Regions from separate parts of the Streptomyces sp. NA02950 genome, predicted to be linked through region 1. Evidence: riboswitches for the same ligand, from Rfam matches in the RefSeq annotation. Region 1 holds a riboswitch; the other holds the start of a gene.

Region 1 (7,091 bases):
TCCTCGAGTGGATCACCGGCGTCAGCCGCTTACACCACGCTCGATGATGCCCACCAATGTGATCGATAACGCCCCGTGCGGCCCGCCCAGCCGGTACGCTCTCAACTACGCCGCAATGGGCCGGGTAAATGCACCGGTGAGATCCAGCCTACCGCGATGACGACAAAAAGCCAGGTCATATCCATGCATCTGGCACAGAATCGGGGAAAATCCCCACGCCTGCGCGGTCCTGAATACCCCTTGTCGGCAATATCGCGCACAGCTAGCGGAAACATGCCGGGAACATGGTTCGTATAAACTCGGTTAACAAGGCGGAGAGATAACGCCCGGACAGTTCGTCCCGGCACCCTCTGACCCGCGTATGACCCCCGCACACCGACAGCGTTGTCGATGTTGTCGAACCATGACTCCGCTGCCGCTTCACCGTGTCTCCTGAGTGAGAGGCCACACCACCATGCCGCTGCATGTGCCCCCGGCTCCCGCGCCCGCCCTGCGCAGCGTCCTCACGGCCCTCGGTTCCCCCACCGCCGTCCATGAGGTCCGCACCCCGGGGCTCAACGCCCTCGCGGGTCCCTTCGAACCCGAACTCCCGCTGCCCGTCCATGTCCTGGACGCCATCACCGCACCGGCCGGGGGACCCCGCACCCGGCTGCACGGATGGCGCTTCATGATCCGCGAGGAGGACCGTACGGTGGCCGCCGCTGAGGCGCGACTGACCGCCGACGGCTGGGCGTTCTCGCACTTCTCCGAGGGGCCGTATGTCGCGTCGGCCGAACTGGCCCTGCGCGAGGCTGAGTCGCTGCCCGTGACGTACCAGCCGCGGCTGCTGTCGATCCCGGAGATGTACATGGTCACGCTGTGGCTGCACGAGAACCCCGTGGCGGACGCCGCCGACGGCGGTCTGGGCGCGGGCGATCTGATGGTGCCGCTGGCCCCGGCCCCACCCGGGATCGCGGCCCACCGGGCGCACCGGGCGGCGGATCTGCTGCCCGCGCTCACGCTGCGGCTGACCCCGGCACGATTGTTGGGATCGCCTGCCTGACCAGCACTTTCACCAGGAGCGAAGCGCCCTGTGACCACCGGGTCACAGGGCGCTTCGCTGCGTCCTCGTAACAGTCCCGCCGCGATGAACCGTCCGAACGGGTGATGCGTCATTATCTAGCGAGACCGGTACCGCGAAATCCCTGCGGAATCCCGCCCGTAGGGCAACACTGGGAGCAACCGACCAACTCACCACGGGGGGCGGCCATGAATGCCGCGAAGAACCGCAGCACCTTCACCACACCGCAGCGAAAGAACCCTGCCATGTGCCAGCACCAACCACCCTGCCCGTCAGCCGACTCCGCCGACCGGGAGGCCGCCCATCTGGTGGCGCACCATCCGGAGCAGGGCTGGAGCCTGCTGTGCAACGGCGTCCTGCTCTTCGAGGACACCGGTGAGCTGCTGCCGGACGGACGGGTCATCGCCCCGTGCCGGCCGCGGGGTTCCGAGCACATCGTGACGGCCGCCTAGGCGTCGTCCGACCGCCGTTCAGGCCCCACGGCCGGAACGGCACAGACAGACCGGGGCCGGCCCGGCGCCTTCGCCGAACCGGCCCCGCATCCGGGGTGCCTGATGGCACCCCTTTCGCGTCTCTGGTGCCGCGTCAGTCAAGGTGTGCCCGGCAGCGAGGCGGCCTGGTGCGTGCGCTCGCAAGGCCGCGGGGAGGCCCTCGTAGTGGGCCTGCTCGGGCTTTCGGCCGACGCAGCGAGGGGGGGCACCTCCCAGCGGTAGCTGGGGGAGCGTGCCAGGGCGGCGAGGGGGGCGAACCTTGGCTGACGCGGCACTAGCCCTCGTAGGACTCCAGCGGCGGGCAGGAGCAGACGAGGTTGCGGTCCCCGAACGCCCCGTCGATCCGCCGCACCGGCGGCCAGTACTTGTCGGCCGCCGAGACCCCGGCCGGGAAGACCGCTTCCTCCCGACTGTACGGGTGGTCCCACTCCCCGCCGAGCGACGCCGCGGTGTGCGGTGCGTTCCGCAGCGGGTTGTCCTCCTTGGCCCACTCCCCCGAGGCGACCTTGTCGATCTCCGAGCGGATCGCGATCATCGCCTCGCAGAAGCGGTCCAGCTCCGCCAGGTCCTCGCTCTCCGTCGGCTCGATCATCAACGTCCCGGCCACCGGGAACGACATCGTCGGCGCGTGGAAGCCGTAATCGATGAGCCGCTTGGCCACATCGTCGACGGACACCCCGGTCGCCTTGGTGAGCGGACGCAGATCGACGATGCACTCGTGGGCCACCAGCCCGCCGGGGCCGGTGTAGAGCACCGGGTAGTGCGGCTCCAGCCGCTTGGCGATGTAGTTGGCGCCCAGCACCGCCACCTGGGTGGCGCGGCGCAGCCCCTCGGCGCCCATCAGCCGGACGTACGCCCAGGAGATCGGCAGGATGCCCGCGGAGCCCCACGGCGCCGCCGAGATCGGGCCGACACCGGTGGCCGGGCCCGCGGCGGGCTGCATGGGGTGGTTGGGGAGGTAGGGGGCGAGGTGCTCGCGCACCGCGACCGGGCCGACGCCCGGTCCGCCGCCGCCGTGCGGGATGCAGAAGGTCTTGTGCAGGTTGAGGTGGGAGACATCGCCGCCGAACCGGCCCGGCTCGGCGAGCCCGACCAGCGCGTTGAGGTTCGCGCCGTCCACGTAGACCTGGCCGCCCGTGTCGTGCACGGCGGCACAGATCTCGGTGATGTGCTCCTCGAACACCCCGTGCGTGGAAGGGTAGGTGACCATCAGGACGGCCAGTTGGTCGCCGTACTGCTCGATCTTGGCGCGCAGGTCGTCGGTGTCCACCTCGCCGTCCTCGCCGGTCTTCACCACGACGACCTTCATTCCCGCCATCACGGCGCTGGCCGCGTTGGTGCCGTGCGCCGAGGACGGGATCAGGCAGACGGTGCGCTGGGTGTCGCCGTTGGCCCGGTGGTAGGCGCGTACGGCCAGCAGCCCGGACAGCTCGCCCTGCGAACCGGCGTTGGGCTGGAGGGAGACCTTGTGGTAGCCGGTGACGGCGGCCAGCCGCTCCTCCAGCTCGCGGATGAGCGTCAGATAGCCGTGGGCCTGCTCGATCGGCGCGAACGGGTGGAGGGCGCCGAACTCGGGCCAGGTGACCGGCTCCATCTCGGTCGTGGCGTTGAGCTTCATGGTGCAGGAGCCGAGCGGGATCATGCCCCGGTCCAGAGCGTAGTCCCGGTCGGACAGCCGCCGCAGATAGCGCAGCATCGCGGTCTCGGACCGGTGCTGGTGGAAGACCGGGTGGGACAGATAGCCGTCGCCGCGCAGCAGCTCCCGCGGCAGTGCCTCGCCCGCGGCGGCGTCCAGCGCGTCGACCGTGGGGATCGCGGTGCCCTCGCCGCTGCCGCCGTCCACGCCGAAGGCGGACCAGACGGCGGCGAGCTGGGCGCGGCCGGTGGTCTCGTCGCAGGCGATGCCGACGTGGTCGGCGTCGGTCAGCCGCAGATTGACCCCGGCCTCGCGGGCCGCGGCGACCACATCGGCGGCGCGGCCGGGCACCCGCGCGGTGAGGGTGTCGAAGTAGGCGCCGTGCACAACCTCGACACCGCCCGCCCGCAGCCCCTCGGCGAGGACGGTGGCGTAGCGGTGGGTGCGGCGGGCGATGGCCGCGAGTCCGTCCGGGCCGTGGTAGACCGCGTACATCCCGGCCATGACGGCCAGCAGGACCTGGGCGGTGCAGATGTTGCTGGTGGCCTTCTCACGGCGGATGTGCTGCTCACGCGTCTGGAGGGCCAGCCGGTACGCCTTGTCGCCGTCCGCGTCGACCGAGACGCCGACGAGCCGGCCGGGCAGGTTGCGGGCGAAGGTGTCCCGGACGGCCATGAATCCGGCGTGCGGGCCGCCGAAGCCCATCGGCACACCGAACCGCTGGCTGTTGCCGACCGCGATGTCCGCGCCCAGCTCACCGGGCGAGGTGAGCAGGGTGAGCGCGAGCAGATCGGTGGCCACGGTGACGATCGCGCCGAGTTCGTGCGCCCGCTCGATGACCGGGCGGGGGTCGCGCACCTCACCGGAGGCGCCCGGGTACTGGAGCAGCACACCGAACACACCGCGCTCGGCGATCTCGTCCGGGATGCCCCGGGACAGATCGGCCACGACGACCTCGACCCCGGTGGGTTCGGCCCGGGTCTGGATGACGGCGATGGTCTGCGGCAGACAGTCGGCGTCGATCAGGAAGACGCCCTCCTTGACCTTGCCGACGCGGCGCGAGAGCGCCATCGCCTCGGCGGCGGCGGTGCCCTCGTCGAGCAGCGAGGAACCGGCGGTGGGCAGCCCGGTCAGATCGGCGACGGCGGTCTGGAAGTTGAGCAGCGCCTCCAGCCGGCCCTGGGAGATCTCCGGCTGGTACGGGGTGTAGGCGGTGTACCAGGCCGGGTTCTCCATCACATTGCGCAGGATCACCGGCGGGGTGAAGGTGCCGTAGTAGCCCAGGCCGATCATGGACGGCAGTACCTGGTTGCGGTCGGCGAGGCCACGCAGTTCGGCGAGGACCTCCGCCTCGCTGCGGGCCGGGGGCAGATCCAGCGCCTCGGTGCTCTTTATGACATCCGGTACGGCGGTCTCGGTCAGCTCGTCGAGCGAGCCGAAGCCGACCTGGGCGAGCATCTTGGCCTGCGCCTCGCTGTCGGGACCGATGTGGCGCTGCTCGAACGGAGTACCGCACTCCAGATCGGAGAGCGAGATGCGGTTGGCGGTCATCTGCGGGGGCCTCCTGGTCTGTAACGACCGACGAGGGGCACCACGGCGCGGGTGCCCGGACGGCCTCCCCCTCTGTCATCAACCTGAGAGCTTCACCGGCCCGCGTTGTGCCTGACCGGCTTTCACCGTCGGTGAGGAGGGGTTTCGGAGCGACGCCCGCCCGTGGCCCACCCTGCTTTCCAGAGTGACCTCACCCGCACGGTACGTGTGCCTGAGAGATTCCGGGGAGGATTTGCTCCTTCGGCGCCTCCGACAACAATCGACGGAGAACTCTCCCGCACGGGGTCTACAGCCAAAGCCAGCGTACCAGCGCATCTGTCGCACGGGCGGGGCGCCGACCGCTCGAGTGGCCGCGCGCGGCGATGTGGCTTTTTGTAGTTATCACTGGACAATTGCCACCTGTGGGAGAGAGCGTGCAGACCGATATCGACCCGCGGACCCTGATCGGCCGCAAGGCATTCGACCGCGAGGGCGCCAAGATCGGCACCGTGGACGAGGTCTATCTCGACGACGCGACCGGCGAGCCCGAGTGGGCGGCGGTACGCACCGGACTGTTCAGCCGGGATGTGTTCGTACCGCTGGAACCGAGCGAGGTCGTCGGCGACACCCTCCGGGTGCCCTACGACCGGGCGCTGATCAAGGACGCCCCGGACTTCGGGGTCGGCCGCCATCTCTCGCCCGAGCAGGAGCTCCAGCTGTACCACCACTACGGACTGGACGTCACCGGCTGACCCTGGTCACGGCCCTGTCCGTGGTCGTGGCCCTGTCCGTGGTCGTGATCGCGGTCGTGGCGCGATCGGGCACCCGGGCCGCCGCCGGGATCCCCGTGGGGGCCGGGGCCCGTTTCCGGACCCCCGGCGGGCTCCAGCAGCGGCAGCGGTTCGCCCGGTTCCAGCGCGGGGTCGTCCACGGCGAACGTCCGCACCCGGCCCGGATCCGACCAGGGCGTCTCGAAGCGCACCGTCACCCGGCCCACCCCGCTCCCCTGCACCCATCCCGCACCGAACTCGCTGTGTCGCACATCCTCCCCCGGCAGCCAGCGCCGCGGTCTCCCGGTGTGCTCGACGGCCTCCTCCGGGCCCGGCCCCGCGGTCTCGGCCCCACCGCCGCCCGGCGCCGCCTCCGCGTCCTCCAGCGCCTCGTGAGCGGCCTGCGCGGCCTGCGCGAACAGATCCTCCTGGGTGAAGTCCGCCAGACCGCTCACACCCACCCCCAGCAGCCGCACGCCCGCGGTGGTGTCCACGCCCTCCAGCAGCCGGGCCGCCGCCTCCCGCACCACCGCGGGGTCGTCCGTGGGCCCGCGCAGGGTCTCCGAGCGGGTCATCGTCGAGAAGTCGTACCGCCGCACCTTGAGCACGATCGTGCGCCCCGAGTGGCCCGCCGCGCGCAGCCGCCGCACACAGCGGTCGGCGAGCCGCGCCACCTCCAGCTGCACCCGGGTGCGATCGGTCAGATCGACATCGAAGGTGTCCTCCACCGACACGGACTTGGTGTCGCGCTCGGCCACCACCGGGCGCTCGTCCCGCCCGTCGGCCATCAGGTGCAGCGACGCCCCGTGGGCCCTGCCCAGCAGCCGCACCAGCTCCGCCTCGCCCGCCTCCCGGGTCTCCGCCACGGTGTGGATCCCGGCGCGGCGCAGCGCCTCGGCCGTGGCCGGGCCGACGCCCGGCAGCGTGCGCACCGGCATCGGACCGAGCAGCTCCCGCTCCGTACCGGGCTCGATGACCACCAGGCCGTCGGGCTTGGCCTGCTCCGAAGCGATCTTGGCGAGCATCTTGGACCCGGCCAGACCCACCGAACCGGTCAGCCCGGTCACCGCCCGGATGTCGGCCCGCAGCCGCTCCCCCACCGCCCGCGCCGCGCCGACGGCGGGCTCGGTGCCACCCGCCTCCAGGTCCACGAACGCCTCGTCCAGACTGAGCGGCTCCACCAGCGGCGACAGCGCGTGCAGCAGCGCCATCACGGCGTCACTCACCTGGCGGTACACGGTGAAGCGGGGGGTGAGGTACGCGGCATTGGGACACAGCCGACGGGCCTGCGCCATCGCCATGGCCGAGTGGACCCCGAACACCCTGGCCTCGTAGGACGCGGTGGAGACCACACCGCGCGGGCCGAGGCCGCCCACGATCACCGGTTTGCCGCGCAGGCTGGGCTTGGCCGCCTGCTCCGCCGCGGCGAAGAAGGCGTCCATGTCCAGATGCAGGATCGTCGGCGCACCCCTCACACCTACCGATGCTGCCGCACACCACTGACAATTCCCTACGACGCTCGGCTCTCCCCCGGCCTGGGGTGCCCCCGCCAGGGCGCCGAAGCCACTGTCGACGGTCGAGGGTGCGCCGCACACCGCCGGGAC
Region 2 (7,091 bases), 1.5 Mb from region 1:
CTGAGCGCCGCCTCGGTGAGGATGTTGGTGGGGATCATCAACGTCGTGTAGACGGTGATCGGCGCCACCAGGTTGGGCAGCAGTTCACGGAAGAGGATGTAGCGCCGGCCTGCGCCCAGGCTCCGCGCGGCCTCGACGTACTCCTTCTCGCGCAGCGACAGCGTCTGGCCGCGCACGATCCGGCCGACGTAGGGCCAGCCGAAGAAGCCGATCACCGAGACCAGGATGGTGATGCGCACCCCGCTGCCGGTCAGTCCCAGCAGGTCGTTCGGGAGCACCGACACCAGGGAGATGATGAAGAGCAGCTGCGGGAAGGCCAGCAGCATGTCCATCGTCCGGCTGATCACCGTGTCCACCCAGCCACCGAAATATCCGGCGATGATGCCGAACACGGTGCCCAGGACCACGGCGACGACCGCCGCGAGAAAGGCCACCAGCAGTGAGATCCGCGCGCCGTAGACCACCCGGCTGAACACATCGCGGCCGTTGGAGGGCTCCACACCGAAGAGGAAGTCGGGGCTCATACCGCCCCAGTCGCCCTTGGGGGTGCCGAACAGCGGGTCGATCTCATCCTGGTGGAACTCGTTCGGCGGATGGCCGAGCAGGCTCACGATCAGCGGCGCGAAGACGGCCACGAGCACCAGCAGGATGACAACGGCTCCACCGGCCAGCGCCAGCTTGTCCCGCTTCAGACGCATCCAGGCGATCTGCCGCAGCGATCTGCCCTCGACCGATGTCTTGACTACATCCGCCGCTACATCGGCAGTCGCGACCGGCTCCGCCTCCGCGCTCGTGCCGTGCAATGGTGCCGTCATCGTGGTGGGGACCCCTCTCGACCGGTGGTGACCGGCCCACGACTCGCCGCTGTGGCGGCTTTGTTCATCACCTGGAGAAAGTCAGGCTCGTGGTACGGAACCTTTCCTGAAGGGGCTCTACGCGCAGAACCGCACCCCTTGGAGCGGGAGTCTTCATCGCGCTTGTGATCACCCGCCAGACCCCACGGGCAATGGATGCCTAACCGTGATGTGGCGCACGCAGTTCCGGTATACGGACAGTCGTGCTGCGAGAGCGAAGCAGTAACGTCGAGTCCGCTATGGGTTTTTCGGCCATATCCGGGCGATATGCGCGCCGGGCTGAGCAGAGGTCCCGCGCATCGGCACGCACCCGGGGTAACCGCCGGTCCGCCGGGGGAATCCGCCCCGGCGGCCCCGGGTCAAACCTTGGTAAACGAACGGGTCATGGGTGGTTCACCGGACGGGACGCCGTTCAGTACGCGGGGCGCGGCGGCGGATAGCCGTAGCCGTAGGACGGCCCGGCGGGCGCGGCACCGTAGGCGTCCCGGTCGAAGAAGGGACGGGCGTTGGCCCGCATCCACATGGCGACCGGGTCGTACGCGTCCGACAGCGCGACCGTGGAGACCGGCAGCCCGTCCGGCACCGCTCCGACCGACTGCTCCATCATCGTCCGTACCGACTGCACGGCCGGTCCGCTGGTGTCGTACAGATCCAGGCCGATGGCCAGATACGGAGCACCGAGCGCCGGCTGCACCCAGGCCCTGCGCAGCGACCGCACCGCGGTGGTGCGATGCGCGTTCTGCCCCAACAGGGCATAGAACTGGGGGAGGTCGATGGAGGGCTCGGTCACCCGCAGCGGTCCCGCGGGCAGCCGGTCCAGCCCTCCGGCGATCCGGCGCAGATCGAGCCAGGGGATGCCCACACCGCCGCCGGGCGCATGCGGATTGAGCCACAGACCGTAGCGGTCGCGGTAGAGGGAGTCGGCGATCAGTCGGCCCTCCACCACCTCATGGGCGCGGTTCCAGCCGCTGGCCGCCAGTTCCTGGGCGGAGGTCACACACGGGGCGTAACCGAGGCCGCTCACGTCCATGTTGCCGTACTGGGCGTCGGCCGCACCGGGCGAACCGTGCCACAGCAGCATCCAGACCTGGCCCTCGGCAAGGGCGTGCAGCAGCGCCTCGTAGGCGTCGTACCGGCCGGGAGCGACCTGTTGCAGCATCCGCTCCACCTGACCGGCGGCCGCCCCCCACTCCGCGCCCGCGCTCACCTGGGTCCGCCCCTCTCTCGGCTGTGCCCCGTACCTCAGCGGGGCACGTGGATGCGCCCCGCCTGGTCATGAAACCAGCTTACGGGCCACGGCTGGGGGCCCTGGGATGAGTCAGAGGTCACGGTCGTAGAACGGACGCACCCGTTGCAGCATCCAGTCCGCGACCGGGTCCTGCGCGATGTCCAGCAGCACGAGTTGCACGGCCCAGGGCAGCGGCACCACGCCGAGCGCCCTCCCGAGCGCGTCCACCGCGACCGCCTGGCCCTCCGGGCCGGGTGTGTCGAGCTCGATGCCGACGAAGAGGGCGGGCGGATCGCCCTCGACACTGGCCAGGGCGCGCCGCGCGGTCCGTATCCCCTTGTCCTTGGCGAACTCGATACCGGCGGCGGCGAGGAAGTCGACCGGTTCGTCCTGCCAGTCGGGTTCGAAGAGCCGCACCCGGCCGCCGGAGGCCGGGCCGTCCAGCTCGGTGCGGCCGGTACGGCACAACTCCGCCACGGCGGCGGGCGGAAGCGGCACGCCCACCGGGCCGCCGGGATTCACCGCGATGCCCATCTGGGGCGGCAGCCCGCGGGCGAACTCCGCGGCCGGGGCGACGGTGAACGACATATGGCCGCCGACGATCTGGAGGAACTGCTGCTCGGAGCTGAACACCGGGACGTACGCGGCGCCTTCGATCTCCATGGTCGGCAGATCGAGACCGCGGCTCTCCGGGCCACCGCCGTTGGGCAGCGGAACCCAGACATGACTGCGGCCGAGCACCTCGACGATACGGGCGCCGGCCCCGGGGACCTCGACCGAGGCGACCAGCACCTCTTCGAGCTCATTGCCGGGGAACGCGGGTACAGCGCTGTCGGGGAAACCTCCGTGAGCCGGTGGGAAACCGTGCTGCTCCGGGATGCTCATCTCTTTCAACCGCCATCTCGTCCGACCTGCATCAGCACCCTAACCGCTGGGCGGCACAAGGCCATCGGCCGCGTTCTCATCTCCACACCACATCCCCACCTCGGAGCGGTGCGAAGCACGCGGGGTGATTCAGGGTGCGCTCAGGGTGCGCTCGCGATGTGCTCGAGCGCCGGTCGTACGCCACTCACGCCCCGCTCGTCTGACGGTTGTCGGGCGGTGGATTTCACTCGAAGGAGATGCCGCGCAGCGCGCTGGTCGCCGCCCGGTCCAGCAGCACCGCCGAGGCGCAGCCGGCCGGTGGCCGCCCCGCCTCCACCCCGGCGACCAGCCGCCGCACGGCGCGCCGGTGCCGTCCGAAGGCGTACCCGGAGACTCCGCGGCCGCGGGCGGCCTGCCCCTTCAGGGCGACCTCGGGCTCCACATCGAGCAGCACCATGTGGAGCCGCCGGCCCCGGCGCCGGGTGTCCCAGGCCAGCCAGCGGCGGACCCAGGGCAGCGCGCCGCAGTCGTGCACCACCACACTGGCGTCCGAGCGCAGCGCGCGGTGCAGCCCGGCGTAGTGGGCACAGCGGACCAGCGGCCGGTAGAGCGCGTAGGGCAGCCAGCCCGGCAGCCGCCGCTCCCACGCCTCGCGTGTGTTCTGGGAGTCGATCCGGACCACCGTGCCGCCGTCGTCGTCCAGCGGGGCGACCGTCCGGTTGATCAGTGTGGTCTTGCCGCTGCCCGGCAGCCCGGAGGCGACCAGCACGTCGTGGGCCGGATAGCGCAGCTCGGGCACCCCGGCGCCGCTCCGGACCGCCGGGGGCCCGCCCCCTTCGGCGCCCACCGCGGCGCCCGCGGCCCGCTCGTCCGGCGGCGTGACCGCGCCCGGGTCGACGCACGCGTCGGCGCACGCGTCACCGCCGGTGCGCAGATCGTGGACCAGGGCCCGGCGCCCCGGCCGGACCGGCCCCGCGGACGGCGCGCGTCCGCGCCGCACCGGCAGGGGCCCACGTGACGTCGCATACGCTCCCTGCCCATGCACCGTGATCGTCCTCCCAGGTCGGTCACTGCGGCTCGTACCCGAAGAGTGTCAAGAAAAGGTAATACGCATCAAGGCGGTCGCCTCACGGACTGGGGGTTCCCTTCTCGCCAGTACGTGCGATGATGTCCGCGCAACTCCATACCGGCCGCTTGAATCCGCGCGGGAGAGTCCTTGGTCACACCGGCAGCCGCCGGCGGCCCGGGCGCCGAAGGAGCAAGTCCTCCCTTGAATCTCTCAGGCCCTATTACCGCGCGGGCGAGGCAGATCTGAAAAGCGAGCCGCTGTGCGTGGCTCCACCCAAGGTGCAAGCCGGACCCCGTGCGGGCGTCACGGCGAACCTCTCAGGTTCCGATGACAGATGGGGAGGACGTTCTGCGTCCTGTTGTCCCCGCCGCGATCTCGATCTTGGAGCCTGAATCATGACCGACGCCCCGACCGCGCCACGCCGCACCGCGCTGGACGCGCTGCACCGTGCGCTCGGTGCCACCATGACCGACTTCGCGGGCTGGGACATGCCGCTGCGCTACGCGAGCGAGCGCGACGAGCACACCGCCGTCCGCACCCGCGCCGGGCTCTTCGACCTCTCCCACATGGGTGAGATCACACTCACCGGGCCGCAGGCCGGGCAGGCCCTGGACCACGCCCTGGTCGGGCATCTCTCGGCGCTCGCCGTGGGCCGCGCCCGCTACACCATGATCTGCGACACCGAGGGCGGCATCCTCGACGACCTGATCGTCTACCGTCTCGCCGACGAAGCGTTCATGGTGGTGGCCAATGCCTCGAACGCCCAGGTGGTACTGGACGCGCTGACCGAACGGGCCTCCGGCTTCGAGACGGCCGTCCGGGACGACCGGGAGGCGTACGCGCTGCTCGCGGTCCAGGGGCCGGAGTCCCCGGGCATCCTCAAGAGCCTGACCGACGCCGACCTGGACAACCTCAAGTACTACGCCGGTCTGCCGGGCACCGTCGCGGGGGTCTCCGCGCTGATCGCCCGCACCGGCTACACCGGTGAGGACGGCTTCGAGCTGTTCGTCGCGCCGGACGACGCCGAGCGGCTGTGGCAGGCCCTGTCCGAGGCGGGCGCCCCCGCGGGCCTGGTGCCCTGCGGTCTCTCCTGCCGGGACACCCTGCGGCTGGAGGCGGGGATGCCGCTGTACGGACATGAGCTGACCACCTCCACGACCCCGTTCGACGCCGGGCTCGGCCGAGTGGTGAAGTTCGAGAAGGCCGGTGACTTCGTCGGCCGCGAGGCCCTCCAGGACGCGGCGCGCCGGGCGGAGAACGAGCCCCCGCGCGCCCTCGTGGGCCTGATCGCTTCAGGCCGCCGGGTGCCGCGCGCCGGATACCCGGTGGTGGGCCCGGACGGCACGGTGATCGGCGAGGTCACCTCGGGTGCCCCCTCCCCCACGCTCGGCAAGCCCATCGCCATCGCCTACGTCGACGCGGAGCACGCGAACCCCGGCACCGAGGGCGTGGCCGTGGACATCCGCGGTACCCGGGAGCCGTACGAGGTCGTCGCGCTCCCCTTCTACCGGCGCGAGCGCTGACCGCACGGCGCACCGCCCGGGGCGCGTTGTCCCGGCGCTGTCGCCCGGTACCGCACCCACCCCCCGGGGCGCGTTGTCCCGGCGCTGTAGCCCGGTACCGCACCCACCCCGTCCCATCAGCCAAGACCCGTTCCTCAGCATTCCCTCGCATCCAGGAGAATCGGACCATGAGCAACCCCCAGCAACTGCGCTACAGCAAGGAGCACGAGTGGCTGTCGGCCGCCGACGACGGCGTGTCGACGATCGGTATCACCGAGTTCGCGGCCAACTCGCTCGGCGATGTCGTCTACGTCCAGCTTCCGGAGGTGGGCGCCACCGTCACCGCCGGTGAGAGCTGTGGCGAGCTGGAGTCCACGAAGTCGGTGAGCGACCTGTACGCGCCGGTCACCGGGGAGGTCACCGAGATCAACGAGGACGTGGTGAACGACCCGGCGCTGGTGAACTCCGCCCCCTTCGAGGGCGGCTGGCTGTTCAAGGTGAGGGTGACGGACGAGCCGGACGACCTGCTCTCCGCCGATGACTACACCGCCTTCTGCGAAAACTGACCCTCCTCTCGATCGGGACCCTGATGTCGCTTCTCAACAGCTCCCTTCACGAGCTCGACCCGGATATCGCCGCCGCCGTCGACGCCGAGCTCCACCGCCAGCAGTCCACCCTGGAGATGATCGCCTCGGAGAACTTCGCTCCGGTGGCGGTCATGGAGGCCCAGGGGTCGGTCCTGACCAACAAGTACGCCGAGGGCTACCCCGGCCGCCGCTACTACGGCGGCTGTGAGCACGTCGATGTCGTCGAGCAGATCGCCATCGACCGGGTGAAGGCGCTCTTCGGCGCCGAGGCGGCCAATGTGCAGCCGCACTCGGGCGCCCAGGCCAACGCGGCCGCCATGTTCGCGCTGCTCTCCCCCGGCGACACCATCCTGGGTCTCAACCTGGCGCACGGCGGCCACCTCACGCACGGGATGAAGATCAACTTCTCCGGCAAGCTCTACAACGTGGTGCCCTACCACGTGGACCCGAAGACCGGCCTGGTCGACATGGACGAGGTCGAGCGGCTGGCCAAGGAGCACCGCCCCAAGCTGGTGATCGCGGGCTGGTCGGCCTACCCGCGCCAGCTGGACTTCCCCGCCTTCCGGCGGATCGCCGACGAGGTCGGCGCCTACCTGATGGTGGACATGGCCCACTTCGCGGGCCTGGTGGCGGCCGGGCTGCACCCCTCGCCCGTCCCCCACGCCCATGTGGTGACCACCACCACCCACAAGACCCTGGGCGGCCCCCGCGGCGGAGTGATCCTCTCGACGCAGGAGCTGGCCAAGAAGATCAACTCTGCGGTCTTCCCCGGCCAGCAGGGCGGTCCGCTGGAGCATGTCATCGCGGCCAAGGCGGTGTCCTTCAAGGTCGCGGCGGGCTCGGCCTTCAAGGAGCGCCAGGAGCGCACCCTCGAGGGCTCCCGGATCCTCGCGGAGCGGCTCACCCAGCCCGATGTCGCCGAGGTGGGCGTCTCCGTCCTGTCCGGCGGCACCGATGTCCATCTGGTCCTGGTCGACCTGCGCGACT

The links. Region 1 has a riboswitch for glycine ahead of gcvP (aminomethyl-transferring glycine dehydrogenase). Riboswitches for the same ligand answer to the same signal wherever they lie in the genome.
Region 2: it holds a riboswitch for glycine, as region 1 does, so the genes downstream of both, gcvT (glycine cleavage system aminomethyltransferase GcvT) here and gcvP (aminomethyl-transferring glycine dehydrogenase) in region 1, are expected to answer to the same signal.

The regions. Positions count from the first base shown of each region.
Region 1 is NZ_CP054916.1:1,401,595-1,408,685, forward strand. It holds gene HUT19_RS05670 (hypothetical protein) at 455-1,042, shown strand; gene HUT19_RS05675 (DUF5999 family protein) at 1,306-1,512, shown strand; gene gcvP (aminomethyl-transferring glycine dehydrogenase) at 1,826-4,738, opposite strand; glycine riboswitch at 4,928-5,026, opposite strand; gene HUT19_RS05685 (PRC-barrel domain-containing protein) at 5,152-5,469, shown strand; gene HUT19_RS05690 (DNA polymerase IV) at 5,445-6,962, opposite strand.
Region 2 is NZ_CP054916.1:2,938,294-2,945,384, forward strand. It holds gene HUT19_RS12305 (ABC transporter permease) at 1-815, opposite strand, end outside; gene HUT19_RS12310 (enhanced serine sensitivity protein SseB C-terminal domain-containing protein) at 1,267-2,061, opposite strand; gene HUT19_RS12315 (enhanced serine sensitivity protein SseB) at 2,173-2,967, opposite strand; gene HUT19_RS12320 (AAA family ATPase) at 3,191-3,991, opposite strand; glycine riboswitch at 4,142-4,251, shown strand; gene gcvT (glycine cleavage system aminomethyltransferase GcvT) at 4,411-5,538, shown strand; gene gcvH (glycine cleavage system protein GcvH) at 5,706-6,083, shown strand; gene glyA (serine hydroxymethyltransferase) at 6,107-7,091, shown strand, end outside.